One region of the Streptomyces saintjeani genome, then DNA from elsewhere that is predicted to be linked to it. Evidence: riboswitches for the same ligand, from Rfam matches in the RefSeq annotation. Region 1 holds a riboswitch; each other region holds the start of a gene.

Evidence for each region. Region 1 has a riboswitch for cyclic di-AMP ahead of ACQCO7_RS32600 (M23 family metallopeptidase). Riboswitches for the same ligand answer to the same signal wherever they lie in the genome.
Region 2: it holds a riboswitch for cyclic di-AMP, as region 1 does, so the genes downstream of both, ACQCO7_RS36140 (peptidoglycan DD-metalloendopeptidase family protein) here and ACQCO7_RS32600 (M23 family metallopeptidase) in region 1, are expected to answer to the same signal.
Region 3: it holds a riboswitch for cyclic di-AMP, as region 1 does, so the genes downstream of both, ACQCO7_RS20295 (M23 family metallopeptidase) here and ACQCO7_RS32600 (M23 family metallopeptidase) in region 1, are expected to answer to the same signal.

The regions. Positions count from the first base shown of each region.
Region 1 is NZ_CP189624.1:7,168,406-7,175,598, forward strand. It holds gene ACQCO7_RS32590 (M16 family metallopeptidase) at 349-1,740, shown strand; gene ACQCO7_RS32595 (M16 family metallopeptidase) at 1,737-3,125, shown strand; cyclic di-AMP (ydaO/yuaA leader) riboswitch at 3,399-3,545, shown strand; gene ACQCO7_RS32600 (M23 family metallopeptidase) at 3,560-4,312, shown strand; gene ACQCO7_RS32605 (GntR family transcriptional regulator) at 4,496-5,179, shown strand; gene ACQCO7_RS32610 (HPr family phosphocarrier protein) at 5,397-5,678, opposite strand; gene ACQCO7_RS32615 (bifunctional acetate--CoA ligase family protein/GNAT family N-acetyltransferase) at 5,866-7,193, shown strand, end outside.
Region 2 is NZ_CP189624.1:8,025,508-8,032,700, forward strand. It holds gene ACQCO7_RS36135 (alpha-galactosidase) at 1-1,157, shown strand, start outside; cyclic di-AMP (ydaO/yuaA leader) riboswitch at 1,433-1,595, shown strand; gene ACQCO7_RS36140 (peptidoglycan DD-metalloendopeptidase family protein) at 1,596-2,609, shown strand; gene ACQCO7_RS36145 (exo-rhamnogalacturonan lyase family protein) at 2,811-5,537, shown strand; gene ACQCO7_RS36150 (GDSL-type esterase/lipase family protein) at 5,534-6,580, shown strand; gene ACQCO7_RS36155 (DUF6250 domain-containing protein) at 6,564-7,193, shown strand, end outside.
Region 3 is NZ_CP189624.1:4,486,177-4,493,369, forward strand. It holds gene ACQCO7_RS20290 (aldo/keto reductase) at 69-1,016, opposite strand; gene ACQCO7_RS20295 (M23 family metallopeptidase) at 1,128-2,123, opposite strand; cyclic di-AMP (ydaO/yuaA leader) riboswitch at 2,133-2,290, opposite strand; tRNA gene ACQCO7_RS20300 (tRNA-Met) at 2,533-2,606, opposite strand; gene ACQCO7_RS20305 (alginate lyase family protein) at 2,657-3,871, opposite strand; gene ACQCO7_RS20310 (dihydrofolate reductase family protein) at 3,913-5,019, opposite strand; gene ACQCO7_RS20315 (MarR family winged helix-turn-helix transcriptional regulator) at 5,126-5,626, shown strand; gene ACQCO7_RS20320 (GTP cyclohydrolase II) at 5,757-6,386, shown strand; gene ACQCO7_RS20325 (hypothetical protein) at 6,585-6,737, opposite strand; tRNA gene ACQCO7_RS20330 (tRNA-Lys) at 7,045-7,117, opposite strand.

The DNA.
Region 1 (7,193 bases):
CCTCTTTTCTGGTCGATTGCCTGCGGGGCACTCAAGTCGGTGCCGAGCGGGCCGGGTTGCTCCCGGTTCGAAGAACCCGGGTCCGGACTCGCTCGTACGGGACGTGCTCAAGGGTCTGACGTCGACCATTGTGGACCGTGGCACTGACAACCCGGGCCAGGACCCGGCTCAGCGGGCCCGGCCGGACGAGCACGGCCCGTTCCCCCACGGCAGCCCGCAGGTTACGCGATCCGCTCTCGGCGTACGTCCGCCGGGAACTTCACCGACCGTCCGCACGCTTGCATACAGTGACAGGACCGGCAGGAAAGTCCGCGGTCCACGACCGCGTCCGCCATCGAAGGGACGTACATGCCCATGGGTCACACGGCCACAGCCCAGGCAGGCTCCGGGGGCCTGACAGCGACCGAGCACCGCCTGGCCAACGGCCTGCGCGTGGTGCTCTCCGAGGACCATCTGACCCCCGTCGCGGCGGTGTGTCTCTGGTACGACGTCGGCTCGCGCCACGAGGTCAAGGGCCGTACCGGCCTCGCCCACCTCTTCGAGCACCTGATGTTCCAGGGCTCCGCCCAGGTGAAGGGCAACGGCCACTTCGAGCTGGTGCAGGGCGCCGGCGGCTCCCTCAACGGCACTACCAGCTTCGAGCGCACCAACTACTTCGAGACCATGCCCACGCACCAGCTGGAGCTCGCGCTCTGGCTGGAGGCCGACCGCATGGGCTCCCTGCTGGCCGCCCTGGACGACGAGTCGATGGAGAACCAGCGCGACGTCGTCAAGAACGAGCGCCGCCAGCGCTACGACAACGTCCCCTACGGGACGTCGTTCGAGAAGCTGACCGCCCTCGTCTACCCGGACGGCCACCCCTACCACCACACGCCCATCGGGTCGATGACCGACCTGGACGCGGCGACCCTGGAGGACGCGCGCGCGTTCTTCCGGACGTACTACGCGCCCAACAACGCGGTCCTGTCGGTGGTCGGCGACATCGACCCGGAGCAGACGCTCGCCTGGGTCGAGAAGTACTTCGGCTCCATCGCGTCCCACGACGGCAAGCCCGAGCCGCGTGACGGCTCCCTGCCGGACGTCATCGGCGAGCAGCTGCGCGAGGTCGTCGTCGAGGAGGTCCCGGCGCGCGCGCTGATGGCCGCCTACCGGCTCCCCGAGGACGGCACGCGCGCGGGGGACGCCGCCGACCTGGCGCTCACCGTCCTCGGCGGCGGCGAGTCCTCCCGCCTGTACAACCGGCTCGTACGGCGCGACCGGACCGCTGTCGCGGCCGGCTTCGGTCTGCTGCGGCTGGCCGGGGCGCCCTCCCTGGGCTGGCTGGACGTCAAGACGTCCGGGGACGTCGAGGTGCCCGTCATCGAGGCCGCCATCGACGAGGAGCTCGCCCGGTTCGCCGAGGAGGGCCCGACGGCCGAGGAGATGGAGCGCGCGCAGGCGCAGCTGGAGCGCGAGTGGCTGGACCGGCTCGGCACGGTCGCCGGGCGCGCGGACGAACTGTGCCGGTTCGCCGTCCTGTTCGGCGACGCGCAGCTCGCCCTCACGGCCGTACAGCGCGTGCTGGAGATCACTCCGCAGGAGGTCCAGGAGGTCGCCAAGGCGCGGCTGCGGCCCGACAACCGCGCGGTGCTCGTCTACGAGCCCAAGCATCCGGACAGCGCCGAGGACGCGGACGTGCCCGAGGACCCCGCGCGTGTAGCGACCGTAGAGGCCGACGACAACGAGGAGACGGCCAAGTGACCGAGCTCGCCACGATGGACTTCCACCCGCAGCCCCAGGCGGGCGAGGCCAGGCCCTGGGCGTTCCCCGCGCCCGAGCGCGCCGCCCTCGGCAACGGCCTGACCGTCCTGCGCTGCCACCGCCCCGGCCAGCAGGTCGTCGCCGTCGAGGTCCTCCTCGACGCGCCCCTGGAGGCCGAGCCGACCGGCCTGGACGGCGTCGCCACGATCATGGCGCGCGCCTTCTCCGAGGGCACCGACCGGCACTCCGCCGAGGAGTTCGCCGCCGAGCTGGAGCGCGCGGGCGCCACGCTCGACGCGCACGCCGACCACCCCGGCGTCCGGCTCAGCCTGGAGGTCCCCGCCTCCCGGCTCGCCAAGGGGCTCGGGCTGCTCGCCGACGCCCTGCGCGCGCCCGCGTTCGACGAGGGCGAGATCGACCGGCTGGTGCGCAACCGGCTCGACGAGATCCCGCACGAGCTGGCCAACCCCTCCCGGCGGGCCGCCAAGGAGCTGTCCAAGGAGCTGTTCCCGGCGACCGCGCGCATGTCCCGCCCGCGCCAGGGCACCGAGGACACCGTCGAGAAGATCGACGCCGACGCCGTCCGCGCCTTCTACGACCGGCACGTGCGCCCCGCGACGGCCACCGCGGTCGTCGTCGGCGACCTGAACGGCATCGACCTCGACGCGCTGCTCGGCGAGACCCTGGGCGCCTGGACGGGGTCCACCGCGCAGCCCCGGCCGGTCCCGCCGGTCACCGCCGACGACACCGGGCGCGTCGTCATCGTCGACCGGCCCGGCGCCGTGCAGACGCAGCTGCTGATCGGGCGCGTGGGCGCCGACCGGCACGACCGCGTGTGGGCCGCGCAGGTGCTCGGCACGTACTGCCTCGGCGGCACCCTGACGTCCCGTCTGGACGCCGTCCTGCGCGAGGAGAAGGGCTACACCTACGGCGTGCGCGCCTTCGGGCAGGTCCTGCGCTCCGCCCCCGACGGCTCGGGCGCCTCGATGCTCGCCATCAGCGGCTCCGTCGACACGCCCAACACCGGGCCCGCCCTCGCGGACCTGTGGACCGTCCTGCGCACCCTCGCCGCCGAGGGCCTCACGGACGCCGAGCGCGACTTCGCCGTGCAGAACCTCGTCGGCGTGGCGCCGCTCAAGTACGAGACCGCCGCGGCCGTCGCCGGGACCCTCGCCGACCAGGTCGAGCAGCACCTCCCCGACGACTTCCAGGCGACGCTCTACCGGCGGCTGGCCGCCACCGGCACCGTCGAGGCCACCGCCGCGGTCGTCAACGCCTTCCCCGTCGACCGCCTCGTCACCGTCCTCGTCGGCGACGCGAAAGAGATCCGCGAGCCGGTCGAGGCCCTCGGGATCGGCCCGGTGCGGGTCGTGGCGGCGGAGTAGACGGCGGAGCAGGAGCACGGGCACGCGCGCGTGGGGCGGCCGGTGAGCCGCACGCGCGCGTGCACGCTGCCCAGCCTCCCGCGCGGGTTCGCTGTTCGCGAAGTCACACCCCGCCCGGAACGCGCCCCCCAGGGGTGACCGTTTTCGCCCGGAGGGTTCACCTCTGCCCTGTGGTGTGCGCTACAAAAGCCGCTGTGCGTTTGGGAATCAGCGGCACGCCCTCTAGCGTCGTCCGGGCTGTTCGTCGGGCAGTGCGCCGCACACCGCGGCACCGGACAGCGATCGCCGAGTCCCCGTACGGCGCGAGCCAGGGGAGCCGGGGACCCACAGTCCCTGGGGTGAATCGGGCGCGTGCGCCCGTAGGAGACCTTCCTGCTCCGAACCCGTCAGCTAACCCGGTAGGCGAGAGGGAAGGAAAGGACGAACTCGACTCCATGGCGTTCACCTGCGCCACCGGCAGGCGCCGCAAGGCGACCCGGATGCAGCGTACGACCGCCCGCGCGGCGGGCATAGCGGCGCTGACGACCTCGGCGCTGGCCGCCGGATCACCCCCCGAACCGACCGCCGCGAACGCGATGACCCTCGCGGACGACACGGTCACCATGCGCCTCGACGTCACCGAGCACGTCGACGACCGCGCGCACGCGCAGGAGCACGCCGTCCAGCAGGCGGCCGTACGCGCGCGTGCGCAGGCCCTGCGCATCCAGGCCGCCGAGGAGGCGAAGGCCGCGCGCGCCGCTGAGGCCCGCGCCGCGAGGGAGGCCGAACGCGCCCGTCTGAACGCCTTCGTCGCGCCGGTCACCGGCTCGTACGTGTCCACGGGCTACCGCAGCGGCGGCTCCCTGTGGTCCTCCGGCAGCCACACGGGCATCGACTTCCACGCCGCCACCGGCACCCCTGTGCACGCCGTCGGCCTCGGCACGGTCGTGGAGGCCGGCTGGGGCGGCGCCTACGGCAACCAGGTCGTCGTCCGGATGAACGACGGCACGTACACCCAGTACGGCCACCTGTCGTCGATCTCCGTCGCGGTGGGGCAGACGGTCACCCCGGGGGAGCGGATCGGCTACTCGGGCGCGACGGGCAACGTGACCGGCCCGCACCTGCACTTCGAGGCCCGTACGACACCGCAGTACGGCTCCGACATCGACCCCGTCGCCTACCTGCGCGCGCACGGCGTCGACGTCTGACCCCGCGAGAGATCGTCCAGCCCCGGCCCTCTCGGCCGGGGCTTTCGGCGTTTCGGACGGCCCCTTGTCCAAAAAATATCCCTGGATTCCGGCCTGCCATCGGAAATTCCCGCTCATTGCAATAGAGTCACGGAACACACGTCAATCGTCGACGTTTCACGGGGATTAAGGCGGAGGTCCGTCATGCGTATTCCGGCGCACTCGGTGTGCACGGCCGTCCGGGACGACATCGTCGCGGGTGTCTACGAGCGCGGCAGCCGCCTCACCGAGGAACTCCTCGCGCGCCGGTACGGCGTCAGCCGCGTCCCCGTCCGCGAGGCGCTGCGCACGCTGGAGGCCGAGGGCTTCGTCGTGACCCGGCGCCACGCGGGCGCGTGCGTGGCCGAGCCGACCGAGCAGGAGGCCGCCGACCTGCTGGAGATGCGGCTGCTCCTGGAGCCGCTCGGCGCCGCCCGGGCCGCCCAGCGGCGCACCGAGGCCCACCTGAAGGTGCTGCGCGGACTCGTCAGGCTGGGCCAGGAGCGCGCCAGGAGGGGCAGCAGCGAGGATCTGCGCTCCCTGGGCGGCTGGTTCCACGAGACGCTCGCCCAGGCCTGCGGAAGCCACGCCCTGACCTCGACGCTGACCCAGCTGCGCCACAAGATCGCCTGGATGTACGCGGTGGAGCCGTCGGCCAGCCCCGTCGACTCCTGGACCGAGCACGGCGCGATCGTCGACGCCGTCGCGCGCGGGGACGCCGAGCGCGCGCGTGCGCTGACCGCCCTGCACACCGAGCGCTCCACCGCCGCCCACCGGCTGCGCTTCGCCGGCGCGGACCGCGTGAGGACTTCGCAACACGCCGTAAACATGACCGGCCTGCGTCATTAACACGGGCACCGTATACAAAGAAGAGGTATTTGGCGGAGGTGTATTTCCGCTGCCCTTTTCGCGAGTGCGCCGTGAATTTCTCGACGTGCGCCTTCCGTATGCCCTCGCACACCCCGCAATACTGTGCGGGGAAATGCATTCCGGGATGCTCGGACAACGACGGAGCCGCGCCGCCCGGGAGAGGGCGGCGCGGCTCCGTACGCGCGCGTGGGTGGCGTCAGACGGTCTCGGGGAGCTCGTCGAGGCCCTCGGAGACCAGCTTCGCCAGCCGGTCGAGGGCCGCGTCCGCGCCCTCGGCGCCGGAGGCCAGGACGACCTCCTCGCCGCCCTGGGCGCCGAGGCCGAGGACGGCCAGCATGGAGGCCGCGTTGACGGGGTTGCCGTCCGCCTTGGCGATCGTGACCGGGACGCCGGTGGCCGTGGCGGCTCGGACGAAGAGGGAGGCGGGGCGGGCGTGGAGGCCCTCCGCCCAGCCGATGGTGACGCGGCGCTCAGCCATGTTGTTGCTGCCCTTCGGTGTTCAGGGTTGTCTAGACCAGTTTTCCACACGTGAAGTGTTCGGGGAGGAGGCGCGACGGCCCCTCCCGGACGGCTGTCCGGACCGCGGCCTCGGTCCGGTTCGTGCCGTCTTCCGTCCCCCAGACTGCCTCGCGCCGTTGTCGGACGCGAGCCGTACGCTGGGCCCCATGCAGAGCGCGCAGGAGCGGCACGAGTACCCCGCCCACTGGGAAGCCGACGTGGTGCTGCGCGACGGCGGTACCGCGCGCGTGCGGCCCATCACCGCCGACGACGCCGAGCGCCTGGTCAGCTTCTACGAGCAGGTGTCGGACGAGTCGAAGTACTACCGCTTCTTCGCGCCCTACCCGCGCCTGTCCGCGAAGGACGTCCACCGCTTCACGCACCACGACTTCGTGGACCGGGTGGGACTCGCCGCCACCGTCGGAGGCGAGTTCATCGCCACCGTACGCTATGACCGCATCGGCCCCGACGGCCTGCCCGCCAAGGGGCCCGCCGACGAGGCGGAGGTCGCCTTCCTCGTCCAGGACGCGCACCAGGGCCGCGGTGTCGCCTCCGCCCTCCTGGAGCACATCGGCGCCGTCGCGCGCGAGCGCGGGATCCGCCGCTTCGCCGCCGAGGTGCTCCCCGCCAACTCCAAGATGATCAAGGTCTTCACCGACGCCGGCTACACCCAGAAGCGCAGCTTCGAGGACGGCGTCGTCCGCCTGGAGTTCGGCCTCGAACCCACCGAACGCTCCCTCGCCGTCCAGCGCGCCCGCGAACAGCGCGCCGAGGCCCGCTCCGTACGGCGGCTGCTGGCACCCGGCTCCGTTGCCGTCGTCGGCGCCGGGCGCGCGCCCGGAGGCGTCGGCCACGCGGTCCTCGCCAACCTCCGCGCGGCGGGCTTCACGGGCACCCTGCACGCCGTCAACAAGGCCCTCCCGGACGGCGTCGAGGAACTCGACGGCGTCCCGGCCCACCGCTCCGTGCGCGACATCGAGGGCCCCGTCGACCTCGCGGTCGTCGCCGTTCCCGCCGACACCGTCCCCGAGGTCGTCGCCGAGTGCGGGGAGCACGGCGTCCAGGGGCTGGTCGTCGTCTCCGCCGGATACGCCGAGAGCGGCCCCGACGGGCGCGAGCGCCAGCGTGAACTCGTACGCCTCGCGCGCGCGTACGGCATGCGCATCGTCGGCCCCAACGCGTTCGGCATCATCAACACCGCGCCCGACGTACGGCTCAACGCCTCCCTCGCGCCCGAGACGCCCCGGCCCGGCCGCATCGGGCTGTTCGCGCAGTCCGGCGCGATCGGCGTCGCCCTGCTGTCCCGGCTGCACCGCCGGGGAGGGGGCGTGACCGGCGTGACCGGTGTCTCGACGTTCGTCTCCTCCGGCAACCGCGCGGACGTCTCCGGCAACGACGTCCTCCAGTACTGGTACGACGACCCCGACACCGACGTCGTGCTCATGTACCTGGAGTCCATAGGCAACCCCCGCAAGTTCACGCGCCTCGCGCGGCG
Region 2 (7,193 bases), 860 kb from region 1:
CCACCTTCGACATCTCCGAGGAGCAGCAGCTCGTCCTCGCGCGCAAGGCCGCCGACATCGGGGTCGAGCTGTTCGTCGTCGACGACGGCTGGTTCGGCAAGCGCGTCAGCGACCGCGCGGGCCTCGGCGACTGGACGCCCAACCCCGACCGCTTCCCCCAGGGCCTCAAGCCCCTCGCCGACCAGGTGCACGGTCTCGGGATGCGGTTCGGCATCTGGGTCGAGCCCGAGATGGTCAACCCGGACAGCGACCTCTACCGCGCGCACCCCGACTGGGTGCAGTTCCAGGAGGGCCGCACGCGCAGCGAGTTCCGCAACCAGCTGATGCTGAACCTCGCGCGCGAGGACGTCCAGGAGTACCTCTGGGAGCAGCTCGACACCCTCCTGTCCAGCGCCCCCATCGACTACGTGAAGTGGGACTTCAACCGCTGCTTCACCGACGCCGGCTGGCCCGGCGACCCCTACCCGCAGCGCCTGTGGGTCGACCACGTGCGCGCGCTGTACCGGCTCCTGGACCGGCTGCGCGCCGCGCACCCCGGCGTCGCCTTCGAGTCCTGCTCGGGCGGCGGCGGCCGGATCGACCTCGGCATCCTCAGCCGCACCGACCAGGTGTGGACCTCCGACAACACCGACCCGCTGGACCGGCTCGCCATCCAGCACGGCTTCAGCCAGATCCACCCCGCGCGCGTGATGGCCGCCTGGGTCACCGACAGCCCCAACACCCAGCTCAACCACCGGGTCAGCTCGCTGAAGTTCCGGTTCGTCAGCTCCTTCGCCGGGGTGCTCGGCGTCGGCGGGGACCTCTCGGAGTGGACCGACGCGGAACTCGCCGAGGCGCGCGAGTGGGTGGAGCTCTACAAGAAGATCCGGCCCGTCGTCCAGCAGGGCGACCTGTACCGGCTGCGCGCCCCCGAGGGCGGTCTCAGCGCCGTGCAGTACGTGCGCGGTGACGACACCGTCGTCCTGGCCTGGCTCCAGGCCCAGCACTACGGGGAGACCGCACCGGCGGTGCGGCTGCGCGGACTTGACGCGACGGCGTCGTACGAATGCCTCGAAACCGGCGAGATCCACCGGGGCGCGGTGCTGGTGCATCACGGGCTGCGGACCGGGCTGAGCGGTGACCTCGATGCGGCGGTATTCCGGCTGCGCCGCATCTGAGGTTTCTGTCCGAATTGGGAAATCTGTGAATCGGTTGCGTGAGCAGGGTCATATTTCTGGCCCTGCGCTACGCGTCATGCGCACGTAATAGGCCGGATTTTCAAGGGGATTCAGGGGTTCGGAGGGTTTTCGCGCGGTGTGCGCGGACGGTCGAAACACACCGTGAATCGACAGGAAAGAGATTCATATACAACTTCTGCTTGTCCCCGTGCGTCCGCGTCGCCTACGTTCATCACCAATCCGGGCGGACGCCGAATCCTGCCGCAGTCCGGAGCCGAACACACCCACCAAGGAAACGGCAGGAGCGGGGGACCCACAGGCAGTTCCGCCTGGTCCGGTCTTCCGGAGCAGGCTTGGGGTTAAGCGGTGCCTCGGCACGGCCGGACATCTCCTGTCCGCACCCGACAGCTCACCTCGTAGGCGCAGGAGAGGAAATCCATGCCCGCCAGGGGTAAGCACCGCCGCCCGAAGCCGCCTCGTTTCTCCCGGTCGCTCGCCGTGGCCGGAACGGGTGGCGCGGCGCTCGCCATTCCGCTCATCGGGGCCACCGGGGCACACGCCCAGACGGCGTCCGCCGCGGGCACCACCACCGCCGCCTCCGTGGCGCCGGTCTCCGGGAAGACCGTCCAGGCCGTCCCGGTCGCACGCACGGCCTCGGCGACGACGTCGGCCACCACCCGCAGGACGACCACCTACACCGTCCGCTCCGGCGACTACCTCTCGAAGATCGCCGAGGAGCAGAACCTCACGGGCGGCTGGCAGCGGCTGTACGAGGACAACCGGGACGCCGTCGGCTCCGACCCGTCGCTGATCCACCCCGGGCTGCGGCTGTCGCTCGGCGCGAAGGCGGCGCGGGCGGAAAGCTCCTCCGGCTCCTCGTCGTCGAGTTCGTCGTCCGGCTCGTCCTCCTCCGACTCGCGGTCGTCGCAGCGGTCGTCGCAGAAGTCGCAGGGTTCCTCGGACTCCTCGGCTTCCTCGAAGGGCTCCTCCTCTTCCTCGAAGAGTTCCTCCTCGAAGGCCACCACCGAGAGCGCCTCGTCCTCCTCCGGCTTCACCCTCCCCGTCCGGGGCGCGATCATCGGCACCGGCTACCGCGTCGCCGGCAGCATGTGGTCCAGCGGCTACCACACGGGCGTCGACTTCGTCGTCCCGAGCGGTACGACCCTGCGGGCGGTCGGCGCCGGTACGGTCGTCGCGGCCGGCTGGGGCGGGGCGTACGGCAACCAGGTCGTCATCAAGCTCGCGGACGGCTACTACGCGCAGTACGCGCACCTCTCGGCGCTCAACGTCTCGGTCGGCCAGACCGTCAGCGCGGGCCAGCAGATCGGCTACTCCGGCGCCACGGGCAACGTGACCGGAGCGCACCTGCACTTCGAGATGCGCACGACCCCGGACTACGGCTCGGACATAGACCCGCTCGCGTACCTCCGCTCGCACGGGGTCTCCGTCTGACACCAGCGTCGCCCGACACGCCTCCGAAGGCCGGACCCCCGATCCCCGGGTCCGGCCTTCGGGGCGTTCACCAAGCATGACCCTGTCGGTTCTTGCGCGATCATGATCGTTCTGTTGCGGTCGTGTGGCATCCGTCGACAGCCGGGAAAGCGCGGGCACACAGTGATCTCCGTCCCCCGCAAGCGCTTTCCTGGAGGTCCCGTGTCCGGCGTCCACCGACGTACCGTCATCAAGGGCGCCGCAGTCGCGGCAGCCGCCACCTCGTTCTCCTGGGCCCTGTCCCGCCCCGCAGCCGCGGCGTCCGGCACGGCCGCCGGCACCGAGCTGCACTGGCTGGAGGGCGCCCCCGACGCCCACGCCGGCACCACCTGGGGCGTCCCCTGGGCGCGCGGTACGCACAGATCCGGACAGCCCCTGAAGCTGACGACCGCCGACGGCACCGACGTCCCCGTCCAGACCTGGCCCACCGCCTACTGGCCCGACGGCTCGGTCAAGTGGACGGCCCACGCGATCGCCCCCGACGCCCCCCGCTCCGAGCGCTACCTCCTCGACGCGGGCACCCCGGCCGCACCGCGGCACCGGGTGGCGGTCCGGCGCGCGAAGGGCGGCGTCGAGGTCTCGACCGGCGTCCTGACGGCGCTCTTCGCGGCGAAGGGCGCCGACACCGTCGTACGGAGTCTGAGGCGCGGTGGGGTCGAGGTCGCGCGGGACGGGCGGCTGGTCGCGCTGCGGCAGGGGAGTGTGCAGGGCGGGGCCGAGGTGGAGGCGTTCGCCGGGCGGGTGGAGAAGGTGGAGGTCGAGCAGGACGGGCCGGTGCGGGCCGTGGTACGGGTCGAGGGTCGGCACCGGCACGGCGGGCGGGGGTGGCTGCCGTTCGTGCTGCGGTTCGCGTTCTCGGCCGGTGCGGAGTCGTTCCGGCTCGTGCACACCTTCGTCTGGGACGGCGAGCAGGAACCCGGCCGCGACCAGGGCGACTTCCTGCGCGGGCTCGGGGTGCGCTTCACGGTCCCGCTGCGCGACCAGGCGTACGACCGGCACATCCGCTTCGCCGACTCCGGCGGGGGCCTGTTCGCCGAGGCCGTCCAGGGCATCACCGGCCTGCGCCGCGACCCCGGTGCGGCGGTCCGGGCCGCGCAGGTCGCCGGGGAGAAGCTGCCCGACCTCGCGACCTGGGACACGCGCGTGTCCAGCCGCCTCGCCTACATCCCCCAGTGGGGCGACTACACGCTGGCCCAACTCACCGCCGACGGCTACCAGATCCGCAAGCGCACCAAGGCCGGGCACGGCTGGATCCCGGCCGCCGCCGGTCAACGGGCCGGTGGATTCGGGTACGTCGGCGGCGCGAGCGGCGGACTCGCCTTCGGCGTACGGGACTTCTGGCAGCGCCACCCCACCCAGCTCGACGTGCGCGGCGCCGCGAGCAGCGCCGCCGAGGTCACCCTCTGGCTCTACGCCCCGGAAGCCCAGCCGCTCGATCTGCGCTTCTACCACGACGGGTTGGGCCAGGACACGTACGACAAGCAGTCCGACGGCGGCCTGGAGATCACGTACGAGGACTACGAGCCCGGCTTCGGCACCCCGTACGGGATCGCGCGGACCAGTGAACTCACGTTCTGGGCCGTGGAGAAGACACCGGCCGCCGCTCAACTCGCCAGTTTTTCCAGAGCCGTTGCGACCCCGCCCCTTCTGACCGCCGCACCCGGGCGCCTGCACGCCGCCGGGGTGTTCGGCGACTGGGCGCCCGTCGACCGCTCCTCGAAGGCCCGCACGGCGATCGAGGACCACCTCGACGACCTGTTCGCCTACTACCGCGACCAGCGCGAGGAGCGGCGCTGGTACGGGTTCCTCGACTACGGCGACGTCCAGCACACCTACGACACCGACCGGCACGTCTGGCGCTACGACGTCGGCGGATTCGCCTGGGACAACTCGGAGTTGGGGACCGACCTCTGGCTCTGGTACCACTTCCTGCGCACCGGCTCCGCCGAGGTGTTCCGGTTCGCGGAGGCGATGACGCGGCACACCGGCGAGGTCGACGTCTACCACCTCGGCAAGTGGGCGGGCCTCGGCACCCGGCACGGCGTCCAGCACTACGCGGACAGCGCCAAGCAGGTGCGGATCTCGACGGCGGCCAACCGGCGCTTCTTCTACTACCTCACGGGCGACGAGCGCACCGGCGACCTGCTGCGCGAACTCGCCGACGTGGAGCTGACGTTCCTCGCCGTCGACCCCCAGCGCAAGGTCCGCACCGACGGCTACACCCCCGGCGACCGGCACGCCCTCTCCGTCGGCTTCGGCACCGACTGGGGCGGCATCTCGGCGGCCTGGCTCACCGAGTGGGAGCGACGCGGACCGCGGGCGGAGCGGGCCCGCACGAAACTGGTCAACTCCCTGCGGACCATTGCCGCGCAGCCCAACGGCTTCTTCACCGGAACCGGTCTCCTCGACGCCGACACCGGCCGGTTCGCGCTCACGGCGAGCACAGCGGTGAACGTGTCGCACCTCAGCGCCGTGTTCGGGCTCGTGGAGACCACCAGCGAGATCGTCGCTCTCCTGGGCGACCAGGAACCGGAGTTCCGCACGGCCTGGCTGAACTACGCCCGCTACTACAACGGAACCGACGCCCAGAAGCGCGGACTCACCGGCTCCACCTGGAAGTCGGCCCTCCCGGCCGCCCACTCCCGCATCACCGCGTACGCCGCCCGCCACCAGGACGACCCCGCCCTCGCGAGCCGCGCCTGGAAGGAGTTCTTCACCGGCGCCGACACCTACTTCCCGTCGAACGACTGGTCCCGCGTCACCGTTCCCACGCCCCACGTCCTGCGCACCACACGGGAGATCCCCTGGGTCTCCACCAACTCCTCGGCGCAGTGGGCGCTCGCGGCGATCCAGAACCTCGCCCTGATCGGAGATGAGATCCCGTCATGAAACGCCTCCTGATACCGGCGCTCGGCCTCGCCTTCCTCGTCCCGCAACCCGCCCACGCGGCCGGCACGGACACGGTCCGCCCCGACGACCGCCGCCTCGCCTACGAGGGCCACTGGAGCCGCAGCGCCGAGGCCGCCGTGACCGTCAACTCCGGTTCCCGGCTGCGCTTCTCCTTCACCGGGAACACCGTCCACGCCCTCTTCGACGTCGCCTCCGTCACGGTTCCCGCGCAGGTGTACGTGTCCGTCGACGGCGGCCCCAAGCAGCGGTACGCCGTCGACCGCCCCGACATCGGGATCACCGCGCAGGGGCGCGGACCGCACACCGCCGAGCTGTCCGTGAAGGACGTGTTCTCGCGGGTGAACCGGTGGGTGCCGCCGCTCCAGACGGGGGTGACACTCACCGGGCTCAAGGGGCGGGTGATTCCCCGACGCGCCGAGCACGAGCGGCAGTTCGCGTTCTACGGCGACTCCGTCACGCAGGGCGTCAACGCCCTGTGCGGCAGCAGCACGTCCGACTGCGCCGACGGAACGGCCGCCTACCCGACGCTGGTCGCCGACGCGCTGCACGCCTCGCTGACGCAGGTCGGGTTCGGGCGGCAGGGCGTGATCCTCACCGGGAACGGGGGAGTGCCGAACGCCCGGGACGCGTACGGCTGGAACTACGCCGGATCGGCGGCGAGTCCGGACCGTAAGGCCGATGTCGTCGTGGTCAACCAGGGGTCGAACGACGCGGCGTACGGGGCCGAGGAGTTCACCGCCGCCTACCGTGCGTACCTCGCGCTGCTGCGTCGAGCCGCCCCGCACGCACGGATCTTGGCGCTGCGACCCCTCAACGGCACGCACGCGGCGGACGTTTCGGCGGCCGTCTCCCAACTCGCCGATCCACACACCGAGTTCGTGGACACCACCGGATGGATCTCCGCGGACGATCTCAACGACGCGGTCCACCCGAGCGTCCAGGGTCACCGTAAGGTGGCGGACCGGTTGATCACCTTGCTGACCCCGACCGAAGGAGCGCACCGACATGACGACCACGCGTAGAGCGTTCGGCGTCCTCGCGGCGGGAGCCGCCCTCGCCGCCGTCGCCCCCGCGACGCGGGCCGCCGCCGCACCCCGCCGCCGGCTCCTCGCCCACGACGACTTCTGCCACGGGCTCGGGAAGTGGGCCGTGGAGCTGGAGAAGGGCGGCACGGTCACGGCCTCGCGGGGCGTGCTGGAGGCCGACGTGCCCGCCGGGGCGACCATCTGGTTCCGGCAGCCCCTCCAGGGGCCGTACGTCATCGAGTACACCGCCACCCCCGTCTCCGCCGGGGGTGTCAACGACCGGGTCTCCGACCTCAACAACTTCTGGAACGCCGTCGACGTGCGCTCGCCGGACGACATCTTCGCGACCGCGCGCGGGGGCGCGCTCGCGGAGTACGACTACCTGAAGACCTACTACTCCGGGTACGGCGCGAACTACAACACGACGACCCGGCTGCGGCGGTATGTCGGGGAGGCGGGGGTCCGGCCGCTGATCTACGACTACACCGAGCCGCTGCTCGTCGCGAACGAGCCGAACCGGGTGCGGATCGTCTCCGACGGGTCGACCGTGCGGTGGTGGGACAACGGGCGGCTCGTCTTCGACTACAGCGACCCCGAGCCGTACACCGGC
Region 3 (7,193 bases), 2.7 Mb from region 1:
CGGGGTCGAAGGGGTGGAACCCCTGGGGATGGGAAGGGTAGGGGCGGCGGGGACGAGGAAACCCACCCCTACGCCGAAGCCTCCGTGAGCCGCCCCACCTCCGCCTCCGTCAGCTCCAGCTCCGCCACCGCCAGCAGCGCCGGAAGCTGCTCCACCACCCGCGCGGAAGCGATCGGCGCCGCGACCGTCGGCTGAGCGGCGAGCCACGCCAGCGCGACCGTCGCGACCTCGGCCCCCCGAGCCTGCGCGACCTCGTCGAGAGCCGCGAGGACCTTCACTCCCCGCTCGGACTCCAGGTGCTTGCCGGCACCGCCGGCGGCACGCGCGCCCTCGACCACCGCACCCGGCCGGTACTTGCCCGTGAGGAAGCCGGACGCCAGCGCGAAGTAGGGGACGGCGGCAAGCCCCGCCTGGGAGACGACGTCCTGGAGGGAACCTTCGTACGTGTCGCGGGAGACGAGGTTGTAGTGCGGCTGGATCGCGACGTACCGGGCGAGGCCCTCGCGGTCGGAGAAGTCGAGGGACTCGCGCAGGCGGTCGGCGGAGATGTTGGACGCGGCGATGTGCCGGACCTTGCCCGCCTTCACGAGTTCGTCGAGCGCGCCGATGATCTCCTCGACCGGCGTGTCCGGCTGGTCGAAGTGCGTGTAGTAGAGGTCGATGTGGTCGGTGCCGAGGCGCTTCAGGGAGGCGTCCGCCGCCGCCTTGATGTTGTCCCCGGAGAGCCCCTTGAACTCGGGGTGCTGGCTGACCTTGGTCGCGATGACGACGTCGTCCCGGTTGCCGCGCGAGGCGACCCACCTGCCGATGATGGCCTCGGACTCGCCGCCGCTGTTGCCGTCGACCCACGCGGAGTAGGCGTCGGCGGTGTCGACGAAGTTGCCGCCGGCCGCGGCGTACGCGTCGAGGACGGCGAAGGAGGCCGCCTCGTCGGCGGTCCAGCCGAAGACGTTGCCGCCGAGGGAGAGGGGGAAGACTTCGAGGTCGGAGGAGCCGAGCGGGCGCAGAGTAGTCATGTTCTACGTCAACGGCGGTCCCGGACGGACACATTCCGCGACGACCGCAAAGTTCCGGTCAGAAAGAAGGCCGCCCCGAACACCGAGGCGGCCCGGATTCCTACGACGACCTCACGGGTTCAGCCCGTTGCCCCGCAGCCAGGCCATCGGGTCGATCCCGGTCGCGGCCCCATCGGGGTGCACCTCCAGGTGCAGGTGCGCCCCGGTCACGTTCCCGGTGGCCCCGACCCGCCCGATGACATCGCCCGTACCGACCTTCTGGCCGACACTGACGCTGATCGACGACTGGTGGGCGTACCAGATCTGCGTGCCGTCATCCAGGGTGAGGATGGTGCGGTAGCCGTAGGACCCGGCGTACCCGGCCTCCGTGATGGTCCCGCTGTGGACGGCCTTGATGAGCGTCCCGGAGGGAGCCGCGAAGTCGAGCCCGGTGTGGTAGCCGGACGACCACAGCGCCCCGGACTGCCCGAACCGCGACGTGAGGGTGTACGACGAGGTCGGCAGCGTGTACTGCTTGGCGAGCTCGGCGAGCCGCGCCTCCTCGGCCTTGCGCTTGACGGCGGCGTCGGCCTCTTCCTTGGCGTCCTCGACGTTGGCCTGCGCGGCCTTGGCGGCCTTGGAGGCGGCCTCGGCCTCGGCGCGCTGGGCGGCGACCTTGGCCTGCTGCTCGGCCTGCGTCTGCTGGGACTCGGCCTGCGCGATGATCCGGCTGCGCAGCGCCTCGGCGGCGTCGGAGGACTCCTGGCCGGCCTCGGCGACGATGTTGCTGATCGGCGCGGGGTCCTTGGCCTGGTCGCCGTCGTCGGAGACGAGGGAGCCGACGCCGGGTATGTCGGCGACGTTGATGGAGACGGGCGCGTTGCCCGTGTTGGCGCTGGCCATGCCGCCCGCGCTGACGGCGGCGATGACGCCGACGCCGAGGACCGTGGAGCTGCGGGCGAAGCCGCCGCCACCGGTGCGCTGCTTGGCGACGCGGTGCTTGCCCTTGACCGGCGCGAGGGAGTCGGCGGTGGGGTTCCACTCCTCCCAGGGGCCCTCGTCCTCGGCGCGGTAGCCGCCGAACCCGAAGGTCGGCTTGGGGGTTTCCTGGGCAGTCGGGTTCGCCACGCGGGCGCACTCCTTTCCTTCCGCCGCCTACCGGGTTAGCTGACGGGTTCGGAGCGGGAAGGTCTCCTACGCGCGTAAACCGGCCGCTCGTGAGCGGTGGCGTCCGCGTGATTCACCCCAAGGTGGTGGTTCCCCGGTTCCCTCGCGGGATTCGGCGCGTGCGCACGGAGCCGTCTCTTGTGACGGCTGGGACAACCGTGCTGCGTTATCGAACGTTAATCGACCCGGGGGCCCGTTTCCAAGCCGTTCCTCTTGATCGACAAACATTTCTGGCCCGGGATTATTGGGTCAACCACAGGGAAAAACGGGCGAGTTGGGGTGCCGATGAGAACATCGCGATACAGAGAGTGATCGATTCCGGACAGAAAAGAACCGGGACCCTGTTTCCAGGATCCCGGTTCTTTTTCAGTAGCGGGGACAGGATTTGAACCTGCGACCTCTGGGTTATGAGCCCAGCGAGCTACCGAGCTGCTCCACCCCGCGCCGTTGGCTTAACTATAGGCAGACACAGGGCGGATCACCAAACCGGTTCGCTAGACCCCCGGATTACCCGCGTGCGTCAGCGTCTCCCAGGCCACGAACAGGTCGTCCGTACCGGCGGGCCGGTGCCGCTCCACCAGCCGGTGCGCCGCCGGGACGGACTCGCCGAGGCGGCCCTCCAGGTGGTTGACCAGGACCTCCAGGTCGGGGCCCATGTTCCGGTCGACCTTCCCGCCGCACAGCCACGCCGGGGCCTTCTCGCCCTCCTGGTAGCGCGCGTGCAGCTCGGCCGCCGCCTTCAGCCGGTCCTTGGCCTCGCCGTACAGGTCGACGCCCTGGTGCCAGGCCGTCTCCGCGATGTGCGAGGCCGCCGCCAGCGAGTACCCGGCGTGCTTGAAGTTGCGGCACGTCTCCTGGGAGACGCCGTCCTTGAACATCGTCTGCCCGAACCAGTACTTCGTGAGCTTCGCCGGGTCGTCGAGGCCGGCCTTGGCGGGCGCGATCGGAACCCTGCCGTCCTTCTCCAGATAGAAGTACGCCGGGACCCGCGCCCGGAACCTGCTCAGCGCCCGGTCGAAGACCTTGTGGTCGTTCGTGAACACCCCGATGCCGATCGCCGCGTCCGTCATCGCGAGGTCCCAGTTCCCGTTGTAGTCCGGGACTTCTCTCGTGACGACGGGGAGGTACGCGTTCCTCAGCATGTCCTCGAACCTGGTCACCCGGGCGTCCGGCCACCCCGCCCCCGGCGTGTGCCGGACGATCTCCGCCGCCCGCGCCCACGTCGAACCCGCCCACGCGGTCTGCAACCCGGCGTCGTCCTCCGTGTGCCGCCGGATCTTCCCCGACCAGGCGTCCATGATCTCCCGCGCCTTCACGGCGTGCGCCCGCTTGCCGGTCACCCGGAACAGCAGGGCCTGCGTGTACGCGGCGATCGCGTCCTGCCGCTCCTCCACACATCCGTGCGCGGGGCGGTTCGGCTGGTCGCCGCCGGGGCAGTCGACGCTCTCGTACGGCTCCGGCCGGTACTTGTACGAGCCGTACTTGCTGTCCCGCATGTCCAGGTAGGCGCGCAGCCAGGGCTGTTTGCCGGCGTGCACGTTCTCGCGGGCGACGTCGAGCTGGACGTCGTTCACGAGGACCCCCGGGTGCGTGAAGGACGCGTCCGGGGGGAGGGCTCGGGCCATCTGGCGGGTGCTGTCGGTGGACGTGGAGCAGGCGGCTAGGGCTGCGCCCAGGAGGAGGGCGGTTACGGCTTTGGCTGACCTCATGTGGGCAGCGTCACCGCCCGCCCGCACCCCCGCCAGTCGTATCACCCCAACAGATGACCATTCGGTGCCTTTGCCGCCTTCTCGTACTCCGGCAGCAGGACCACGTCCACCCCCGCGTCCCGCAGCAGCCCGTTCCCGTCCGCGTCCCGCACGAAGGTGTCCGGCTCGACCCACGCCGTCACCACCCGCCGCACCCCCGCGTCCAGGATCAGCCTCGCGCACGGCGCCGGCCGCGAGGCCCTCCGGGCGCAGGGCTCCAGGCTGGAGTACACCGTCGCCCCCGCCAGCCTCGGATCCGCCGGGTCCAGCTTCGCGAGCGCCGCCTCCTCGGCGTGGACGACGGTGTCGGCGCCCTCTCTCGAAAACCCGCGCGCCATCTCCGTACCGTCCCGCGCGACGATCACCGCGCCGACGCTGAAGGCGGTCTCCGAGGGCGGGCAGAGTGCGGCGAGGTCGCAGGCGAGGGCCAGCCAGTGGTGGTCGGCCGGGGTCACACCCGGCCGGTACCGCATCAGGACGACGTCCTCGATCTGCCGCGTCTCGATCAGCCGGAGCCGGCTGCGCTCGTACTCGCCGGGCCCGAACAGCCGGGGCGCCTTCGGGTCCCCGACGAACAACGGGGCCACCACGAGCTGGAGTTCATCGGCCAGACCCGCCTGGATGAGCTGTGTGTGGACCGTGCCCCCGCCCTCGACCATGAGCCGCCGGACGCCGCGCTCGTAGAGGTCCGTGAGCAGCCGGTGCCAGTCCAGCTCCGGGCCCAGGGGTACGACGTCGGCGCCGATCCCGAGTCCTGCGATGCGCTGGGCGCCCAGGTCCGTCGTATAGACGGCCTTCTCCCCGCCGGTGTGCCAGAACCTGGCGTCGGGGTCGAGGTCCCCGGACGCCGTGACCGTCACCTTCAGGGGGTACTCGGCGCGGCCCTCGGCGACGCGGGCGGCGCGGCGGTCCTCGGAGTAGACGAGGAGGCGCGGGTTGTCGGCGCGGATCGTGCCGGCGCCGATCAGGATCGCGTCGACGGAGGCGCGGACCGCGTCGACGCGGTCGAAGTCGGCGGGGCCGGAGAGGAGGAGGCGGTCGGGGGCGGTGTCGTCGAGGTAGCCGTCGAGGGAGACGGCGGCGGAGAGGAGGACGTACGGGTAGGGCATCGGTGCGGTCTCCCCAGGCTCGTATGGCTGACGCTCGGTTCACGTGGCTGCGTGGTTCACGTGGCTGACGCTTGGTTCAAGTTTGAAACAAAACTACACTGGTCGTATGACGACCCGCTGGCTCAGTCCCGACGAGATGCGCGCCTGGCGCGCGTACGTCTCCGCGCTGTTCCTGGTGGAGGACGCGCTCGACCGGCAGCTCCAGCAGGACGCCGGGATGCCGCACCTCTACTACTCCATCCTCGCCAACCTCTCCGACGCTCCGGAACACCGCATGCGCATGACGGACCTCGCCGAGAGTACGAAGATCACGCGCAGCCGTCTGACGTATGCCGTGACTCGGCTGGAAAAGGACGGTCTGGTCCGGCGCGAGCAGTGCCGGTGGGACAAGCGGGGGAGCGTCGCGGCGCTCACCGAGGAGGGGCTGACGATCCTGGAGCGCACCGCGCCGGGCCATGTCGAGACGGTCCGCTCGGTGCTGTTCGACCAGCTCACGGAGGAACAGGTGGGCCAGCTGGAGGAGATCAGCCGGCGGATCGCGGAGGGGTTCGAGGGGGAGGAGGTGCCGTGGCGGCGGAGGTCGTCGGGGTGCGAAGGCGTCACGTGACGTACGTCAAAACCAGTTGCTTCAACTTTAAAACGAGGAGTAGGGTCGGGAACCGAGCATCTGCTTCAAATCTGAAGCAACTGAAGCGGGTGCCTTTCTGAGCCACCCGCCCCGGCCCCCGGAGACCCGCATGACCGACTTCCCCGCCGCCACGCCGCGCTCCCGCGTCCGGGTCCCGCTGCGCTTCGCCGACGGCTACGGCGTCGACGCCGAGATCGTCACCTTCGACGGCCTCACCGACGGCCAGGAGCACATCGCCCTCGTCCTCGGCGACCCCGGCTCCGGCACCCCCCTGGTCCGCCTCCACTCGGAGTGCCTCACCGGCGACGTCTTCGGCTCGGCCCGCTGCGACTGCGGCCCGCAGCTGCGCGAGGCGGTGGAACGCATAGCGGAGACGGGCGGCGTGCTCCTGTACCTCCGCCAGGAGGGCCGGGGCATCGGCCTCTACAACAAGCTCGACGCGTACGCCCTTCAGGACCAGGGCCTCGACACGTACGAGGCGAACAAGGCGCTGGGCCTTCCGGAGGACGGCCGCGACTACACGGCCGCCGCGCAGATGCTGGCCGCCCTCGGCATCACGTCCCTCGACCTCCTCTCCAACAACCCCGACAAGGCGGACCAGCTGCGGGGCCTGGGCATCGACGTCGCCCACCGCGTCCCCACCGGCGTCTTCACGACTCCGCACAACGTCCGTTACCTCCGCGCGAAGGTCCTCCAGACGAGCCATACGCTGCCGCTGGCGGAGCTGAACGCGGGCTGATCACGAGCTGCCATGACGGTCACGCCCCTCGCGCCCCCGACCGGATCAGCCGTAGCCGCGCCGCAGGGCCACCACTCGGGTCCGTGCCCCTCGCGGACGTGTCCGCCGGAACCCGACCTGATCTGAACGCCCTCGGGGTCGGCGGTGAGGCGGTTGCGCCGGGCGCGCGGTGCCATGTCGTGTCGTACGCGTCGGGGGTCAGCGCGAGGGATGGGCGCCGTCCTCGGGCAGGTCGAGCAGAACACCGGGCCCGAGCGCCCACGCCTCGACCGTACGGGTCCGCACCCCACCCCCGTGCGGCAGCACCAGCGCCGCCCGAACCGGCCCGGCCTCAGCGCCGGTCTCCCGCACGAGCACGCCCCCTTGACGTTCCTGCCTCGGAATCGGAAGCGGCCTTCATGGCTGGCGCGGCCATTCTCGCAGCGGGCGGGGACGCTCAGGCACGATCCGCGAACGCCGCCGCCCGCACCACGGGATAGGGGTCCCGTCGAAGCGGACCCTCGGCTCCCCGGCAGCGCGCCCGTACGGCAGCTCCCGTACCCGGTCGGCGACGGACGGCGCCGCGCATTCGCCGAAAGCCCCGTCCACACCGAAGTGGGACTTCCCGGACACGACGAAGCCCCCGGCTCGATGACTTCCCGAGCCGGGGGCTGACACGTAGGCCCTGTGGGACTCGAACCCACAACCAATGGATTAAAAGTCCACTGCTCTGCCAATTGAGCTAAGGGCCCTGGCCGATGTTGCTCCCCGAGCATAGCCGCCCGAGGGCGTGTCGCCGATCGGGTATGGGGGACACGGCCGCGTCGG